DNA from 3 places in the Cytobacillus sp. Hz8 genome. Region 2 is predicted to be linked to each of the others. Evidence: riboswitches for the same ligand, from Rfam matches in the RefSeq annotation. Region 2 holds a riboswitch; each other region holds the start of a gene.

Region 1 (6,356 bases), on a different contig from region 2:
TAAAGCAGAATCGACGTCTTCAACTGCATATCCTTTTTCTGTTCGGCGATCCTGAGCGGCTCTTGTAAAGCCTTCAACTACTGCACCAGCAAATTCAAGATGACTTGGATTATTGGATAGTGTTAACCGCGCATTAGTTGTATTTTCTTTTTTAATATGGCGATCAAGTCCTAAATGATATTTCACATCCCCTGTCCAGCCAAAATTAATGCCAATAGAACCTTCTGAAGGAACTAGCTCCTTGTTAGGTGCATGCTGGAACTCGGCAAATATCATCTCATAGGGCTTTCTAAGTACATGTGCGAGTACATTTAAACGTCCTCGATGAGCCATGCCAATATTGATGGCTTTTGTTCCTTCTGTTACCGATGCTGAAATAATTTCATCTAAAATCGGAACTAAAGAGTCTAAACCTTCAATTGAAAAACGTTTTTGACCGACATATGTCTTATGAAGAAACTTTTCGAATGAGTCTACTTCTACCAATCGTTTATATAAACCTTCTCTTTGTTCGTTCGAAAGCTCCGGAATTAAGCTTCCGCTTTCCACCTTGTTTCTTAGCCATAATTTTTCCTTTACATTATGGACATGGTGAAATTCAAAGGCAACGGTACCCGTGTATACACTTTTTAAATATTGAATGGCTTCATAACCATTTTGTAAATGAGAAGGTGCCTCATTACAAACAATACTTGCCGGAATTCTCTCTAAGTCTTCTCTACTTAAGTCATAGGAAGAAATATCAATAATTTCATTTTCTCGCTTATGGTCATTAAGTGGATAAATATTGGCCGCCAAGTGACCATATGAACGAATTCGATCGGCAAGTTGAACAGCATTTAAAAATTTTTCTAATGAAGGAAGTGTGGATTGAAAGCCTTCTTTTTCGGACGTCTCTAACCCCTTTTGTTCATGTGGTACTTGTGGTGGACCCCACTGTTCAAAATACAAACGCATTTCCACTTCAACAGAATCCGGATCTTCCACATACTTTTCATATTGCTCAATCACATACCCCAAGTTTGGACCTAGAAACCCCTGCCAATCTGGACCTTCACTAGATTTAGGATTCTCCATGAAAAATACCCCCAAAAATCTTATCCTTAGATAATAAATTGTAAATTAAGCCTTTTCCCCCAAAAAACGGAACTAAAATCCACCCAATAAATTGAATAGTAAAATTTTTCAGAGGATAAACCGTTTCCAATGACATTTTAACACGTTGTCAATAGGACTACAAAGATTTTACTCATTTAAATAGTGAAAAATATGAGTTTAGTCATTAACTAAATAACTTATATTAATAAAATTTATTTATGCACTACTATGTATCAATATTTCGCTCTCTTTCGTTTCATAAAAAATAAGGAGCAAAAAAATAAGCCGAAAATTCGGCTTCGTTAGAATAGGTCAATGATATGAACATAATTTTCTTTTGGAGAATGAGGATAGTTGCGTTTTTCCTGAAGATTGATTTTCGTTGTTTCCATTGAGGAGATTGGAAAATCAACATGTCCACAAGTTGAGCATTTTTGCCAATCACTTTCCACTACATAAACTTCAATCCCGTCCTCAGTTGTGTAAGCAAAGTTATTATCGTATGTCGAAAAGCGATGATGACAACTCATAATTTCTTGCATACCTTTCCCTCCAATAAAGTTTCCCTATTTCTATTATATCGATTTTATTTTATTTTTGTTTGGCAATTTTTAGAATCTTTTGAAAAATATTCGACAGGCATACCACTATTTTCTTTTGTGAATAAAAAAAGGAAATCCAAGATACATTATGATTGGATACTATTCTAGGAGGAATGAAAATCGTGAATGTGGGAAGAGCAAAGGAAATATTAGAAAGTGCAGAAATCCATCATGTTTCGTATGAGGGGAATATGGTCATCATTCAGAATGTAGATGAAAAAACGAAGATGGCCAGGATTTATTCTAGAACCAATCCTTTTGACGAATGGGATGTACCTGTTTTAAATCTAATTGAAGAGGTTTGAAAATATTTTTTCATACGTGATAGGTTTATCCAAGCAATTGCTAATAAAAAGAATATTCTAAAAGACATTGACATTTAACACTTCAGTGGTGTAAAGTGTAATAAATTCATAAAATGATTTTCTTATCAAGAGAGGTAGAGGGTATGGCCCAATGAAGCCTCAGCAACCTTCAGGGTAATGATGTAAATTACTTTGAAAAGGTGCTAATTCCAGCAAGTTTTTGATAACTTGACAGATAAGAAGAACGGCTACCAGAAATTCGTAAAAGTCTTCTTCTTATAGAAGACTTTTTTTATTTACGATTCTATGTCAATAGTTCCACTTCTTTTCTATAAAATAAACTCTGGAAGTTAGGCCCATATTTTTAACTTCTCTTATGTCTCCCTTTTTTCTAATTTAACTTTATTTAGGAGTGAATACAAAATGGTAGGAATTCAAACAAAGCTTGCACAAATTGGAAATCGAAGTGATAAGGCAACTGGCACTGTTAATCCACCAGTATATTTTTCAACAGCTTTTCGGCATGAAGGAATTGGACGTTCAACAGGTTATGACTACACAAGAACAGGGAATCCCACACGTGAAATTGTGGAAAAAGCCATTGCTGATCTCGAAGAAGGAGATCAGGGATTTGCCTGTAGCTCCGGTATGGCTGCCATTTTGACTGTCCTCTCCCTATTCAAAACAGGTGATGAATGGATAGTCTCTAAGGATTTATATGGTGGCACATACCGGATATTAGAGCAAGGCTTTACAAAATGGGGGCTTCATTCCCACTATGTAAATACCAGCATGATAGAAAATATTGAAAAAACCATCAACCAAAATACGAAAGCGATATTTCTTGAAACACCTACAAATCCTCTTATGGAACAAACGGATATCACAGAGGTTTCACAATTAGCTAAAGAACATGGGATTTTGTTAATCGTTGACAATACTTTTTATACCCCTATTCTACAAAAACCGATTGCACTTGGTGCCGATATTGTCATTCATAGTGCGACGAAATACTTAGGTGGGCATAATGATGTTCTTGCAGGCTTAATTGTTGCAAAAGGAAGAAAACTTTGTGAATCCATTTCCCTTCATCATAATTCTGCTGGTGCCGTATTAAGCCCGTTTGATTCTTGGCTCCTCATCCGAGGAATGAAAACCCTCTCCTTACGAATGGCTAAGCATGAGGAAAATGCAAAAGCAATCGTCCATTATTTGCAAACACATCCTACAGTAACAGATGTCCTCTACCCAGGAAAAGGAGGAATGCTTTCTTTTCGTATTAAGGAAGAAGGCTGGGTGGATTCTTTTTTACAGAACCTATCCCTTATCACCTTTGCTGAAAGCTTAGGAGGGGTGGAAAGCTTTATCACCTACCCAGCAACGCAAACACATGCAGATATTCCCGAAAATATTCGGCTTGAAACAGGTGTTGATAATTGTTTACTGCGTTTTTCGGTAGGAATTGAAGATTCAGAAGATTTGATTAATGATTTAGAAAATGCTTTTGCAAAAGTAGATCAGGAGGTTTCATTATGATTGAGAGTGATTGTTACAGTTTTGATACAAAGCTATTGCATAATCGCCATAAATTCGATCCGACAAACGGCGCAGTCAGTGTTCCGATTCAGCACGCCACTACCTTTCATCAATCGGATATTGACCATTTTGGAAAATATGATTATAGCAGAAGCTTAAATCCTACCCGTGAGGCTTTGGAGGATGTCATTGCAGAATTAGAAGATGGTTTAAAAGGTTTTGCTTTTTCATCAGGAATGGCTGCCATCTCAACCGCTTTTCTTCTCCTATCTCAAGGAGATCATGTGGTGATAACTGAAGACGTTTACGGCGGAACGTACCGAATGGTGACCCAAGTTTTAAATCGTCTTGGAATTAGTCATACCTTTGTTGATATGACTGATTTAAAAGAGGTTGAAAAAGCGATACAACCAAATACAAAAGTGCTGTATGTCGAAACCCCTTCCAACCCATTATTAAAGGTGACCGATATTAATGCCATTAGTAATTTAGCAAAACAGCACGGTGCCTATACATTTGTTGACAATACCTTTTTAACACCTGCTCTACAAAAACCATTGAATTTAGGGGCAGATATTGTTCTGCACAGTGCTACGAAGTTTTTATCTGGCCACAGCGATGTCGTTGCCGGGCTTGCTGTCGTTAAAGATGAAGAACTAGCTAACCGACTCGGTTCTTTACAAAATTCATTTGGCGCTGTTCTCGGGGTTCAGGATTGTTGGCTTGTTTTACGAGGAATTAAAACGCTTGCTGTCCGCTTGCAACAATCAAGCTCTGCTGCTAGCAAAATAGCAGCCTATCTGAATTTACATCCATTAGTAAAAGAAGTGCACTATCCTGGTTTAGAATCACATCCTCATTTTGCCCTACAAAAGGAGCAAGCAAAAAGTGCAGGAGCAGTTCTCTCCTTTGAATTTGAAAACGAAGACGTTCTCAGATCTTTTGTTAAAAATGTCGCAATTCCCGTTTTTGCAGTAAGCTTGGGTGCTGTAGAGACGATTCTTTCCTATCCGGCAAAAATGTCGCATGCCGCAATGCCGGAAGAAGAACGGCTAGCACGTGGTATTTCCAACAGCCTGCTTCGCCTATCTGTTGGCTTAGAGAATCCAGATGACCTTATTCAAGACTTTGCAAGTGCGTTGAACAAAATCTCCTCTGTCCAGCTTCAAGGAGGAAAATAAAATGGGCTTTTTAACAGATTTAAAAAACAGAATCTTAATTGCTGATGGAGCGATGGGAACCTTATTATATTCTTATGGAACTGACAGTTGCTTTGAAGAACTCAATCTATCTCATCCCGAGGAAATTATCAAAATTCATCGAACGTATATTCAAGCAGGTGCTGACGTCATCCAGACCAACACCTATGCAGCCAATTATATCAAGCTGCAAAGATATGGTTTAGAGGATCAAGTCAAAGAGATTAATAGCGCAGCTGTGCGAATTGCGAAAAAAGCAGTTGGGGAAAACACCTATATTTTAGGAACCATTGGAGGAAATCGTGGAATAAAGCCAAATTCCATTCCAATTGAAGAAATCAAAAGGAGCTTCCATGAGCAGCTCTATTGCTTGCTCTTAGAAGGAATTGATGGAGTTTTACTCGAAACTTTCTATGACTTAAATGAACTCGAAACCATTTTAAAAATAGCTCGAAAAGAAACCAAACTGCCGATCATTGCTCAGGTTTCTATGCAAGAAATTGGAATCCTGCAGGACCGCACTCCCATCAATGAAGCATTAAATAGATTGGAACAATTAGGTGCCGATGTTGTTGGTTTAAACTGCCGACTTGGCCCACATCAAATGATTCAAGCATTAGAAGAAGTCGAATTGCCGGAGCATGCTTATTTATCTTGTTATCCAAATGCCAGCTTACCAGCATATACAGATGGAATCTTTCATTATAAAGGAAACGCTGAGTATTTTCGAAAATCAGCTCAAGCTTTTCGTAAGCAAGGGGTGCGTCTCTTAGGCGGATGCTGTGGAACAACACCTGAACATATCCAAGCTTTTGCAAGCGAATTAAAAAATGCCACTCCAGTGACGGAAAAACAAGTAAAATCAAAAGCAACTCCCATTGTAGTCGAATCATTGCCACCTGTACGCGATCTTCCTCCGTTAGAGGGAATTGTAAAGAAAAGGCATTCTGTCATCGTGGAGCTGGACCCGCCTAAAAAGTTGAATACCGATCGCTTTTTTCAGGGAGCGAGAGCGCTAAAAGATGAAGGAATTGATTGCCTAACATTGGCGGATAATTCCCTTGCCTCTCCGCGAATAGCAAACTCTGCCCTTGGCTATTTAGTAAAAGAACAGATTGGTCTCCGCCCACTTGTTCATATTACGTGTAGAGACCGCAATATTATTGGATTGCAATCCCATTTAATGGGGCTTCATACGCTTGGATTGCATGATGTGCTCGCGATTACAGGAGATCCTGCAAGAGTAGGAGATTTACCAGGGGCCTCCTCTGTCTATGATGTTTCTTCTTTCGAATTAATTGGAATGATAAAACAGTTCAATGAAGGACTTTCTTTATCAGGGAAAGATTTAGGCCAAAAAGGGGTTTTTTCAATAGCCGCTGCATTTAATCCGAATGTACGCTCCATCGAAAAAGCTGTCCAAAGATTGGAAAAGAAAGTATCCTTTGGTGCCAATTATTTTATTACTCAACCAATTTATTCAGAAGAAAAATTAAGAGAGGTCTATGAGGCAACAAGGCATATCGATGCTCCAATCTATATTGGTTTAATGCCATTAATTGGGAGCAATAACGCAGAGTTCCTTCATAATGAAGTACCTGGGATAAAAATTGACC
Region 2 (6,356 bases):
TGAGGTTGAACAGGGAATCACGACGATTACCTATGATCCTGAAGCGAAAAAGAAGAGAATTCCTTTGACAGATTGGCTAAAATACATGGGAAAAACAAAACATCTTTTAAAAGAAGAAAACAAGGAAATATTAGATGATTTTGGTTCAGAAATTGAAAAGAGATGGCAACGATTAAAAGCAAAAAGTGAAAATCCACTTCTATAAAAGCGAGTTTATACAATCATTAAAAAGGCTGATCATATAGGATCAGTCTTTTTAATGATATTTTTTAACATTATGATAATTCAAAACATTTTTTCTTCTCCAAAATTACTTAATTTTCTAGTATAATAAATCTTAATCTAATTACATATTTTTTGAAATAAATGAAAATTAAAACAGGGGGGAAAGAATTGAAAAGGATTTTTCAATCAAAGTCTCATCAATCAAAAGAGAAAAGTAGTAAAAGTCGTGATAATAAAAGAACTTTTTCCTCTTTTCTATCCCATAATCGTTTATGGCTAAAATTAAGGCTTGGCCAAAAATATGGGGTTGCTCTTATGTTAACTATTGGTTTATTTACTATTTCTACATTGATTACATTTCTTTTGCTGACGATAGCAAATGCCAAGATGGAGGATGTCCGAAATACGGGGGAAAAGGCAGTTGCTATTACTGAAGCTGCAGCTGTATTTCATAATAAGGGTAGCATTATCGGCACCTATATCATCGATTCAAAATCAATTTATCTAGATAAATTTGATCAGGTGACGAAACAATTTGATGAGATTAAAAAAGAGCTTCAACCGAAATTGACTACGGCGGAATCCAAGGAAATCTTACAAAAAATTGATGCGTATGACCAAAAAATCACTTCTGTTTTTATTGATGATATTAAACCAGCCTTGCAAAATAATGAATCCTATAAAATTCGCATTGGCAAAGAGCAAGTGGATAATATTGTCTCGCAAACAGATAACAGTATTGATGAGCTTCAAACAACTTTTAAAACAGAACAAAAGGAAGCAATCTCTTCTGCCAAGTCTAGTTTACTCATTGCTATTATCGTCTTAATTATTTCTATTATTATTTCTTCTCTCTTAGGGATTTTAACAATTCTTTTAATTGGAAAGGCTATTTCAAAAAAATTATCTAATATTGTGAGCGTTTCGAATGAAATAGCTTCAGGCAATCTGAAAGTAGATTTTGTTGAATATCGCGGAAATGACGAAATTGCAGAGTTAAGTAAGTCCACAAATGCGATGAAGGAAAGGCTCCAAGGGATGATACAGGAAATTTCTTCTGTTTCTAATTTCGTTAGTGAAAAGAGTGGAGAATTAAATGTGTCCGCTAATGAAGTGAAGGCATCAAGTCAACAAGTTGCTTCTACCATGCAGGAATTATCGGCCGGTGCAGAGGAACAAGCTACCTCCTCAACGGAATTAGCTCACATGATGGAGGATTATCTATTAAAGGTTGAAAATGCTTCAAATAGTGGCGCTTTTGTAAAACAGGTGTCAGATGAAGTGCAATCATTAACCAAGCAGGGGAACGATTTAATCAAAGAATCTCAAGATAAAATGGAAAAGATTAATGTGATCATGAAAGGGTCTGTTGACAAGGTTAAGGAGTTTAATGAAAATACAAAACAAATTTCAAAACTAGGTCAAGTTATTCAAGAAATAGCTGATCAAACAAATCTATTATCATTGAATGCGGCAATTGAAGCGGCGCGTGCTGGTGAACATGGAAGAGGCTTTGCTGTTGTGGCAGATGAAGTACGAAAACTTGCTGAAGGGGTATCTCGTTCTGTATCAGACATTACGAGAATTGTTAAGGAGATTCAGGATGATTCAAGAGATATTGTGGATTCCCTTCAGGACGGCTACAGCTCAGTTGAAGAAGGAACAAGCCAGATAGAGGTTACTGGCCAAACCTTTAGAGAAATTTATCAGTCAGTTAATAAAATGACGAATAATGTAAATGAGATAGCCTTTAATTTAAAAGAGATCTCCGATGGCTCAGAAGCAATGGATAAAAGAATTGAAAATATTGCTTCAGTCTCTGAAGAATCGGCAGCTGGTATCGAACAAACAAGTGCTTCTGTCACGCAAACTAATTTTGCGATGGAAGAAATTTCAGGCAGTGCACAAGCTCTATCCCATCTTGCCGAACAGCTGAATTCAATGATTGCCAAATTTAGATTATAATCTTTTAGGGAAGGATTCCAAAAGTCTGGCTTTTGGAATCCTTTTTTGATACCTTGAGATTGAAAAGATTAATTATCTAAATGGATTAGTTATGCAATTTCTTGATTTTCTAAAATAGAAATGTATAGGAAGGTGGAGGATTTAGATGTATAAAAGAGAATATATGATGTTTGCTTCTGAGATTGATCAGATATTTGTTGTCGCAGAAAATGAAAAAATAGTAGAAATATATCTTGGAAAAGAAGATTTCCTTAATGCGGAAATAGTAGATGAAGTAGCATATAATGAAGAAAATCCTTTGTTGAAGGAGGCGGTCAAACAATTGGAGGAATATTTTCATGGGAAAAGACAGGATTTTTCTCTTCCTCTTGAAATTCAAGGGACAGCTTTTCAACAATCAGTTTGGCAGGAGTTATTAGCCATTCCGTTTGGAGAAACAAGAAGCTATCAAGATATTGCTGTAGCGATAGAAAATCCAAAAGCAGTCAGAGCAATTGGTCAAGCTAATAAAGCTAATCATATCCCGATTATTATTCCTTGCCACCGTGTGATTGGAAAAAATCAGTCTTTAACCGGATATGCAGGGACAAGAACGGATATTAAAGAAAAGCTGCTTTTATTAGAAGGAGCTCATTATAAAAATTAAAGTTAATCGGATTCATATAATGAGAGTGGAACCTCTTTTCATTTGAAGTTCCACCTTTTTACGAAAGAATTCTGCTTTAAAGAATGTCCTTAAAAACGTCTTTAATTGAGAGATATTGTTGATGGTTTAAGATTAATTTCCTGCCAGTTTCAAGTGCCCTTCTTTTAGCTACTAATTTAGATTCTAATGTTTCAATGCTATCTAAATCAGCGACATGAGCGAGACCAATCGTACGACGGATTATTTCACAACCAGCAAATCCAATGGCATCCTTGAAGTATTTTTGTATCAGCTGTTGAAGAAATCCATTTAAATGCTGATATGGTTCAATGGATTGGGTGTTCCATAAATGGGTGAATTTCTCTTGGAATACATTCCAAAATTGCTCGATTTCCGCAAAAATTTTCTCTTTCTTCTGCTCACATGCAATAGCCTGAAATAATAGATTTGCAATCACTTGACCTAAATCAAAACCAGCTGGCCCAAAATAGGCAAATTCCGGGTCAATAATTTTGGTCTCTTCATATGAAGCGAAAATACTTCCGGTATGTAAATCCCCATGCAGCAGAGCTTCCGTTTCTGTGAGGAACTTCTTTTTTAATAGAGCAACCTGTAGCTTTAAGGGCTCATCCTCCCATAATTCTTGTGTATCGTCCTTTAATTCCTCTTCAAATTCATTTGTAGGGGTATCATAGAAGGGATCCGTAAAAATTAAATCTTCTGTAATCTTACATAAATCAGGATTGATGAATTTTGCGACTAATTCCTTTTTCTTTATTGGATTAAGACCATAATCTGATGTGAAAAATAAAGAGTTTGCTAGAAATGTTCCTAAATGATTTGCAAGATGAGGATAATTTTCTCCTTGAATTAGTCCGCTTCTGGCAATAGTCAAATGGGACAAATCCTCCATAACAGTAATTGCCAAGGCTTCATTTGTATAATAAACTTCAGGAATAAAATTGGGGGTTAATGATTTAAATAGCTTTAATGCTTCAGCTTCAATTGTTGCCCGGTTTAAAGATAATGGCCAGCTTTCTCCAACCACTTTTGCATAGGGGAGGGCTTGTTTGATGATAAGGCTCTGTCCATTTTGACGATCTGTGATATGAAAAACATAGTTGAGATTTCCATCCCCGATTTCTTGACAAACTAAATTTGCTTCCTGATTGAAGATATTCAATTTTTTGGCTAATTGTATGGCAGTTTCCTCTGTTAATGGTTCATATGTTTCTTGCTGTAATAAAGTCATCTTTATCCCTCCTGTTTATTGGAGGCCTTTTCTATTCAGCAATAGAAAAGCCTCTTTCTCATCTGAAAGAGGCTTGAAGTTCACAGCTTCGCACCTCTTATCTGTCAGAAAGATTAACTTTCTGTTGGAATTAGCACCGTGCCTTCTGGATTTCTCCGGCGCGCAAATTGCGCCCCATTTCGCAATGGTATTATAGTCGGTTGCTGGGCTTCATCGGGCCAAATCCCTCAGCCTGCTCATGATAAGAGAGTATTTTTAATATTAATACTTTTGAAAAGTATGATAACAAGATTTAAAATAAATTGTCAATTGTTTTTTTGAAATTTAGATAATTTCGGATGAGGGTATACGGACGGGATTTAATAAAACTCAGGTCTTCGATCCTCAAAAACGGGAATCGTTTCACGCACCTCTGTCACTTTATGTAAATCAATCTCCGCATATAAAATTTCCTCTGATTCTCCCGCTTCAGCAACGATTTCTCCCCATGGATCAATCACTAATGAATGACCGGCAAATTGATTGTTCGGATCAGCACCAGAACGATTTACAGCAATCACATAACATTGATTCTCAATTGCTCGAGCAACGAGGAGGGCACGCCAATGGTTTAATCTTGGCAGTGGCCATTCTGCTACAACAAACAATGCTTTTGCCCCGTTTACTGTATGAGTGCGAATCCATTCTGGAAACCGAATATCATAGCAGATACATCCTGATAATTTTTCACCGTTTAATTCAAATAGTCCATGAGAATTTCCGCTCTTTAAAAATTTATGTTCATCCATTAGTCGAAATAGATGGAGCTTACTATACTGATGCACTTCATTTCCTGCTCGATCCACAACAAGGAGGGTATTAAAGACTCCGGTTGCCGTTTTTTTCGGGATTGAACCTCCAACAAAAGCAACATCGAACTTTTTTGCCTGTTTCTTTAAAAATTGTAGCGTAGTTGTAGCTTCCTCATCACTGATTTCATCCAACCTCGTTAAATCATACCCTGTGGTCCATAATTCAGGTAAAACGACTATGTCAGGCTGAAGTTGGGCTGCCTCTTCAATTAATTTTTCTGCCCTTTTATAATTTTGGGACGGATCCCCAAATACGATATCAAGTTGAATACAAGCTATTTTTATCGTCAAAATCAAATCACCTCGAATAAAAAATACTTTACAATTTATTAATTTAGTTATATCATTTGTGACTAGTTTTTCAATACATAATTTTTAGAATAGAGAGAAAGATGGTGGGTGATGAAATGACAAAATTTCCTCAATCTGAATTGTTAAACCATTTACCAAAACAATTTTTTGCTTCTCTTGTAGGTAAGGTTAACTTTTTTTTACAAGAGGGACATGATGTGATTAATTTAGGACAGGGGAATCCAGACCAGCCAACACCAGAACATATTGTGAAAAGGCTGCAAAAAGCGGCAGATGACCCTATTAATCATAAATATTCACCGTTTCAAGGCTTTCAATCTTTAAAAAGAGCAGTGGCGGAATTTTACATGCGAGAATATCAAGTGGAAGTGAATCCTGATAAGGAAGTAGCCATTCTTTTTGGAGGAAAGGCAGGTCTTGTAGAAATTCCTCAATGTCTGCTGAATCCTGGCGATACGGTTTTAGTGCCGGACCCGGGATATCCTGATTATTGGTCAGGGGTCGCACTTGCAAAAGCGAAAATGGAATATATGCCTCTGCGAGAGGAGCATGATTTTTTACCGGATTATACGGAAATCGATGAAGAAACACTGCAACAAGCGAAGCTTATGTTTCTTAACTATCCCAATAATCCAACGGGAGCTGTAGCGACATCTGCCTTTTTTGAAGAAACGGTTGAACTTGCTAGAAAGCAAGGAATTTGTATAGTTCATGACTTTGCTTATGGGGCGATAGGGTTTGATGGAGAAAAGCCTATTAGTTTTTTAGAAACAGAGGGTGCAAAAGAAGTTGGAATTGAGATTTATACTCTATCGAAAACTTATAATATGGCCGGATGGCGTGTAGGGTTTGCGATTGGAAATGAAAGTGTGATTGCTGCGATTAATTTGCTTCAGGATCATATATATGTCAGTTTATTTGGTGGTATTCAAGAGGCTGCAATTGCGGCCTTAACAGAGGATCAGGAATGTGTGCGAAAGTTAAATGTAATGTATGAGCGGCGCAGAAATGTTTTGATTGATGGTCTTCAATCGATAGGATGGCATGTTTTGGCACCTAAGGGTTCATTTTTTGCCTGGTTAAAGATCCCATCTGGGTATACCTC
Region 3 (6,356 bases), on a different contig from region 2:
GGAGTGGTAGCTGGACTAGAAGTGGCAAGAACTCTCGTTGAGAATAAAATTTCCCCACGAGTTCCCTTGACGATTGCGAACATCACGAATGAGGAAGGGGCAAGATTTGAACCCTCAATGATGGCATCTGGTGTCCTTTCTAGAAAATTCGATAAAGCCACGATGCTGCAAAAAAAGGATGTCGATGGAATCACATTCGAAGAGGCACTGCACTCGATCGGATATGCAGGTAAAGAAAATGCCCGATTAAAAGAGGCATCAGCTTTCTTGGAGCTCCATATTGAACAAGGCCCGATTTTAGAGCGAGAGGAATTATCGATTGGAATTGTTGAATGCGTCCTTGGGATGGTCTGCTATGAGATTGAAATAAATGGGGAGTCCGATCATGCGGGCACGACTCCAATGGATATGAGAAAGGATGCGCTATTCGCAGCGAACAATATCATCTCAATCGCAAGAGAAAAACTGAGTGTGCTGGATCCTCAATTAGTTTTTACAATGGGGAGAATGAATGTCTATCCTAATGTTCATACGGTGATCCCAAATAAAGTCGTCTTTACATTGGAGGCAAGGCATAAAAATCCCATTGTGATGAAGCAGGTAGAAGAAATTATCCAGGGCTTCACACAGATCCCAGATCATGAGGGATGTACAATCCAGGTGCAAAAGCAATGGGATCGGCAGACAGTTTGGTTTGATGAGAATATCGTCCAAAAATTGGAGCAATCAGCGCAAACTTTAGGATATCCCTACAAAAAGATGGATAGCGGCGCAGGTCACGACGCCCAATTTCTCGCAAGCTACATTCCAACCGCGATGGTATTTGCGAAAAGCATTAATGGCAAAAGCCATTGCGAGGAAGAATTAACGACCTGGGAGGATTGTGAGAAGGGGGTAAATGTTCTTTTAGAAACGGTATTATCTTATTAAAATTGCAAAAAAAAATCTACTATTTTTGAAATGAAATAGTAGATTTTTTTTGGAGTTTAATAGAAAAGGAAAATAAATTGATTGAGGTACATAATGGCATTTCCTATAGGGATAGATGCACATGGCATCTAGTGATTCAAATGGTCGTGTTAGAAAGAAAATCTTCGGTTGAAACTACATTGGCATATATACCGTTAAGTGCACTAACAAAGGCATAATGAACCTGTTCAGCTGGTACGAACTTATCATGATAAGATAAGGCGGTTGTGGTGCATGCGTCTTCAATAAGTGTAGTTACAAAGCCTAGTTCCTTCGCTGCTCTGACGGTGGCATCAACGCACATATGCGTCATCATTCCTACTATTATAAGGTTTGTTACTCCTTTTTCTTTTAATTTGCTTTCTAATTCGGTCTTGAAAAAACTGTTAGGTGTATGTTTTATGATAACATTTTCGTGCTCTAAAGGAAGGACGGCTTTATTTATTTTAGCTCCCTCTGTATTTGGCAGAAAGAAGCTTGCCCCTTTATTAATGGAGATATGCTGAATATGAAAAATATTATTTTTGTCATTCTGTCTAAACCATTCAAGTATTTTTCTAGCATTGGCAGAAGCGGCAACAGGGTTGCTTAATTCCATCTTTCCATTTGGAAAATAGTCATTTTGAATATCAATAATGATTAAAGCTAAAGTCATTTTCTTCACCTCATTGAAATATTTATTATAATAAAATGATAAAGATGATCTTGAATTTTATCGATACTTTGGTGAAACACTTTTAGATTAAATCATTTCATGGTGAAAGGAATTTATTATGGAACTTGATAACATTGATTTTCAAATTTTGCGGTTACTAACCAAAAACTCACGCATACAATGGAAGGACTTAGGGGAACAAATTCATATGACGGGACAAGCAGTTGGGAACCGTATTAAAAAACTGGAGGATAGCGGCGTCATAAAATCCTACTCCTTAATCATCGATGAAATGAAATTGGGGCTTCCTTTTACAGCGTTTGTCATTATTCATATGAAAACAACTAATCATGATTCGTTTATTCGCTTTATTCAGGAACGAAATGAGGTTGTTGAAGCTCATCGAATTTCGGGGGGAGGCTGTTATCATTTAAAATTAAAAGTTAAATCACAAGAACAGTTGAATCTTATTCTTAATAACATTCTCGATTATGGGAATTATAGCTTAAATCTATCAATCCAAGAGATTAAACAGAATAATCCGTTGGGGGCCATATAACCCAGAAAGAGCATTCCATGATTACTTGATAATTTATGGTGCAGGCTTCTTTTTCGTTATGGAGATTGGGGGCAGGTGCTCATAAGATGATTTAACCTTAAAACAGATTTTGAAAAAAGTCTGAATGACATAGGAAATAGGGTGGGGATTGCAGAATTAGTAATATAACAAAGAAAAACGGTTTTTTTACGGGAAAGGATGATCTCCTAATGAACGAAGAAGCGACAAAAGTGAAGGCACAAATTATTGTTCCAATTGATGATTCTACTTATTCCCATCAAGCACTTGAATTTGCCATATCTTATGCAAAACAAATAGATGGGGAGCTTATTCTTACGAATGTGCAACCAACCTATTCATCTCCAAATTTGCATCGCTTTATATCTAAGCAAGAAATTCAGGAGTATATACATGATACAGCAGAAGAAATTTTGGAGAGAGCACTGCAATCGATTTCAACCGAAAACGTCCATATTGAAAAGGTAATCCGTATAGGGATTCCAAAAGTGGAAATTACTAAGCTGGCGGAAGAAAGGAAAGCTTATTGTATAGTGATGGGTACTCGCGGCATGGGTGCTGTGAAGAGTGCCTTAATAGGAAGTGTAAGCCTAGGGGTTCTACAGTTATCTCCATGTCCAGTCACCGTTGTTCCTTAGAAGGATTTCTGAAAAGAAGTAGCAAGAGACTATCTTTAACATGATTAAAATGGCTAACATGGATATTAACTTGAGATTAGCCATCTCCTAAAACGTGAGTTGAATAATCGAAAAACATGAAAAAAGAGTATAAATATTTTCATCATTTCCGGTAAGACAGATAGGATGATCAATATTTTTTTCAAACAATCCTCATATAATGATACTAAGTTAATAAGGTTATCAAGAGTGAACGAGAGTACTGGCTCAACGACTTCACAGCAACCTGCCAAGCACGGTAAGGAGCTTCAACCAGTGAATGATAACGTCGGACTAAAAAGGTTCCTTGTTGCATTTACGCTTGCAACGAGGAGCCTTTTTTCTTGATGCTTTATTAAAAATAAGGATAAGGGAGAGGTTTGAATATGATTGTCAACGGAGTAATCAGAAGTTATATTTCAAAATCAATGAAAGCGGAAAGATTCATTTTTTTAGTGGCGGAATTAATCGAAAGCCAGTTACAGGAGTGGGATAGGGCATATGAACTGATTCTTATGAAGCAAGCGGATTACACAATAGTTGTAAAAAATAAAGTTGACTCCTATGAAGTTACCATAGCAGAAAATGAACTGGCTACCCTTCAAAAAAGGAGCCCGTACTCTCTGACAGAAAAATGTGGGAGGAATTAGAGAAACAAGGACTAGAAGTCAAGAAGGAGTATGGGAATTATATCGAATATGTATTTATCGATCGATTCATAGAAAACGGAAAAAACGAACGGGCCTTTTGAGATGATAAATCCATGAACCAAAGGGAGTTGATTATATGAACAAAATGAACAAATGGAATCGATTATTTATTCGTCAAGGGTTTATGGTGGAAGAGAAGAGCTTTAATGTGTTTGATTGTACAAGTAAAACAAATGAGAATATGGAATTTCTCCTTGATGGTTTAAGAAAGCTTTCCATTATTTTTACCTACGAGAATAGTATTTTAACAATAAGCAATGAACCAATATCTGAAGACCTCTGTCTAAAATGTTTTGATCTCAAAGATCGAGGTCGTGGAGAAGGGCTATGGTTTCGACATTTGGTTGAATATTCATAAAGGAGGAGGAAGAAAAATGCCTGTGTATAATAAATTAGTACGTGACAAAATCCCTGATATTATCAAGAATAGTGGAAAAGAAGCCTTTACAAAAATTCTTTCTGACTATGAATACAAAACAGAGCTAAGAAAAAAAGCTCAAGAGGAATTATCGGAGTATTTAGAAGCCGATACTGATCGAGATAGTATAGAAGAATTAGCTGATTTACTTGAAATTATTCATTCATTAGCTAGTATTCATGGAGCAACGTATGAAGAATTAGAAGATGTGCGTCAGAAAAAGGCAGATGAACGTGGTGGATTTAATAATAGGATTTTTTTAACTGTGGTTAGTAATGAAGAAAATTGAATTAGTTACAGAGAATATCATTGAAAAAATAATGGAGGGTTTAATCTCAGTAAAAATGACAAAAAAATCTTGTTTTATTTAACAAAGGAAATTTGTAAATTCCGGTTGCATGAGTATTTCGAGAGAAGAGAAGGTAGAAAATAAATAATATCCAATTATTTCCTGATTTCTATGGAGTTGCCTGTAAATAGGTGGTTCCATTTTCTCTCTCACTTTTAACTTGAAAGAAAGAGTTATTTATTAGTGATTGAATACAAATAAATAATTAGTACAAAATTTTATCTATATGAAATCATTAGCAATAAGCTGAATTAATAAAAAATAGGAATAAACAAATTTTCAAACTTTTTAAAGCTGCAAGGGAAAGATTCATTCAATTAATAATGCTGGTGGTTAGTCGAATATGATGAATAAAGGAGTTATATGAATCTATAGAGAATGATATATCATCCTATAGATTGCTGGGAGGAAACAAGATAAAGTTGATTATCCTTGGTTTGCTAATTGCAATAATCTTGATTGGAGTGATAAAAACCATCGCCAATCGAAATTGGACCCTAATTGCCACTACGATTGGAAACGATGAGTATTTTAAAATAGTTCATCCCTGCAAAGAGAAGGAATTAAGTATAAAAGCGTGTCCCCAACAAGAAGTTTTGGTGTCAATCAGGAAAGATATTTAGAGCAGACGGTGTATGACATTTATGTGAAAAAGGAAGATGGGCATCTAGCCAGTAAGGCAATACATGAGCATCACTAGAGATAATAGGCGATTTTTTTAGCTGAATAAGGGAGGAATAGCACTTGCACATTAGATTATTAGATTCAAAGGATGCGAGAGATTATCGCAGAATCCGACTGGAAGCTTTACAATTTCATCCTGCAGCATTTGGATCGAGCTTTGAAGAGGAAAAAGAATATTCATTTGAAACTATTGCCCAACGATTGAGCAGTGATTTCGCTTTTACTTTTGGTGCATTTAAGGATGACAAATTGATAGGAGTTGTCACATTAGTTTTTGAACAAAAAATAAAGCTAAGGCATCGGGCAACAATTGTAGCTATGTATGTTGTACCTGAACAAAGAAGAACTAAAGCGGGCAAACAATTAATGCAAGAGACAATCCTTCATGCTCAAAAAAGCGGAGTAATTGAACAAATCTATTTAGCTGTTGTAACCACGAATCAACCTGCTAAAAAAATGTATCAATCCCTTGGTTTTAAAACATATGGAATCGATCAAAATGCCTTGAAATTGGATCAAGCTTATTTTGATGAGGAGTTAATGGTGTTAAGATTGGATAACCAGAATGCTTCTATTTAATATTAGTCAGAACACAATTAGGGAGTTGTGAAACGAACCAAAGTAATGTTGTATAGTCTAACAGGATTAGGTGCCCAATTTGTTAGTTGAATCAAGGCAGCTGCTTAACTGAGGAAGAATTTTATCCTTGAACATTAAAGGGTCTAAAACTGTTAGTACAAATAAAAATAATCCCCATTATAATTCCAGAAATGAAGCCGCCAAAATGCCCGGCAATACTAATATTCTTATATAAAAATGTTATGATCCAACCGGAACTAATGAAAAAAATGATAACTATTTTTGATTGGTTATCGAACACATCCTTTTTTAATATGATCATTGACAAATAGATTCCAAAAAGACCAAATTCGAATCCTGATGATCCAACTCCTGCTTCGCTGTTCGGTAATAATATGGTAAGTGCACTACCTAATGTGGTAAAGAAAAATAATTCCATAAATCTTATTTTACCTAAACTTTTTTCAAGTGGAGGGCTAAATAGAAGAATTATGACCATATTCATAAACAGGTGCTTAAATCCACCATGTATAAAGGCATAGCTAATAAGTCTGTAAAACTCTCTCTTTTGCTGGATCCATTCCAATGCTATGCCACCTAATCTATATAAAATATCATCATTTGATAAGCCACCAATAAACGATGTATATAAAAATACGAGAATATTCAGTAGTACTATAATAGATGTAATACTATAGGCGGACAAATATTGTCTAAAAGTTTCATTCCTAATAAATATCATGGGAAGAATACCTTCTT

Evidence for each region. A riboswitch is a leader RNA that binds a small molecule or an ion and turns the genes downstream of it on or off. The one in region 2 is predicted to bind S-adenosylmethionine.
Region 1: another riboswitch for S-adenosylmethionine. It lies ahead of ACE38V_RS09985 (methionine biosynthesis PLP-dependent protein); the one in region 2 lies ahead of mtnK (S-methyl-5-thioribose kinase).
Region 3: another riboswitch for S-adenosylmethionine. It lies ahead of ACE38V_RS18650 (hypothetical protein); the one in region 2 lies ahead of mtnK (S-methyl-5-thioribose kinase).

Annotation. Positions count from the first base shown of each region.
Region 1 covers NZ_JBHKFI010000006.1:128,904-135,259, forward strand. Annotated here, with positions in the region: gene ACE38V_RS09970 (2-oxoglutarate dehydrogenase E1 component) at 1-1,077, opposite strand, end outside; gene ACE38V_RS09975 (hypothetical protein) at 1,401-1,640, opposite strand; gene ACE38V_RS09980 (H-type small acid-soluble spore protein) at 1,814-2,005, shown strand; SAM riboswitch class I at 2,125-2,247, shown strand; gene ACE38V_RS09985 (methionine biosynthesis PLP-dependent protein) at 2,429-3,541, shown strand; gene metC (cystathionine beta-lyase) at 3,538-4,722, shown strand; gene ACE38V_RS09995 (bifunctional homocysteine S-methyltransferase/methylenetetrahydrofolate reductase) at 4,724-6,356, shown strand, end outside.
Region 2 covers NZ_JBHKFI010000001.1:520,615-526,970, forward strand. Annotated here, with positions in the region: gene ACE38V_RS02570 (thiamine pyrophosphate-dependent enzyme) at 1-205, shown strand, start outside; gene ACE38V_RS02575 (methyl-accepting chemotaxis protein) at 394-2,190, shown strand; gene ACE38V_RS02580 (methylated-DNA--[protein]-cysteine S-methyltransferase) at 2,336-2,836, shown strand; gene mtnK (S-methyl-5-thioribose kinase) at 2,913-4,088, opposite strand; SAM riboswitch class I at 4,183-4,336, opposite strand; gene ACE38V_RS02590 (carbon-nitrogen family hydrolase) at 4,448-5,236, opposite strand; gene ACE38V_RS02595 (pyridoxal phosphate-dependent aminotransferase) at 5,347-6,356, shown strand, end outside.
Region 3 covers NZ_JBHKFI010000019.1:25,004-31,359, reverse strand. Annotated here, with positions in the region: gene ACE38V_RS18670 (Zn-dependent hydrolase) at 1-930, shown strand, start outside; gene ACE38V_RS18665 (cysteine hydrolase family protein) at 1,067-1,624, opposite strand; gene ACE38V_RS18660 (Lrp/AsnC family transcriptional regulator) at 1,743-2,183, shown strand; gene ACE38V_RS18655 (universal stress protein) at 2,393-2,839, shown strand; SAM riboswitch class I at 3,056-3,147, shown strand; gene ACE38V_RS18650 (hypothetical protein) at 3,244-3,507, shown strand; gene ACE38V_RS18645 (hypothetical protein) at 3,644-3,925, shown strand; gene ACE38V_RS18640 (phosphoribosyl-ATP pyrophosphohydrolase) at 3,942-4,274, shown strand; gene ACE38V_RS18635 (GNAT family N-acetyltransferase) at 5,079-5,597, shown strand; gene ACE38V_RS18630 (rhomboid family intramembrane serine protease) at 5,719-6,183, opposite strand.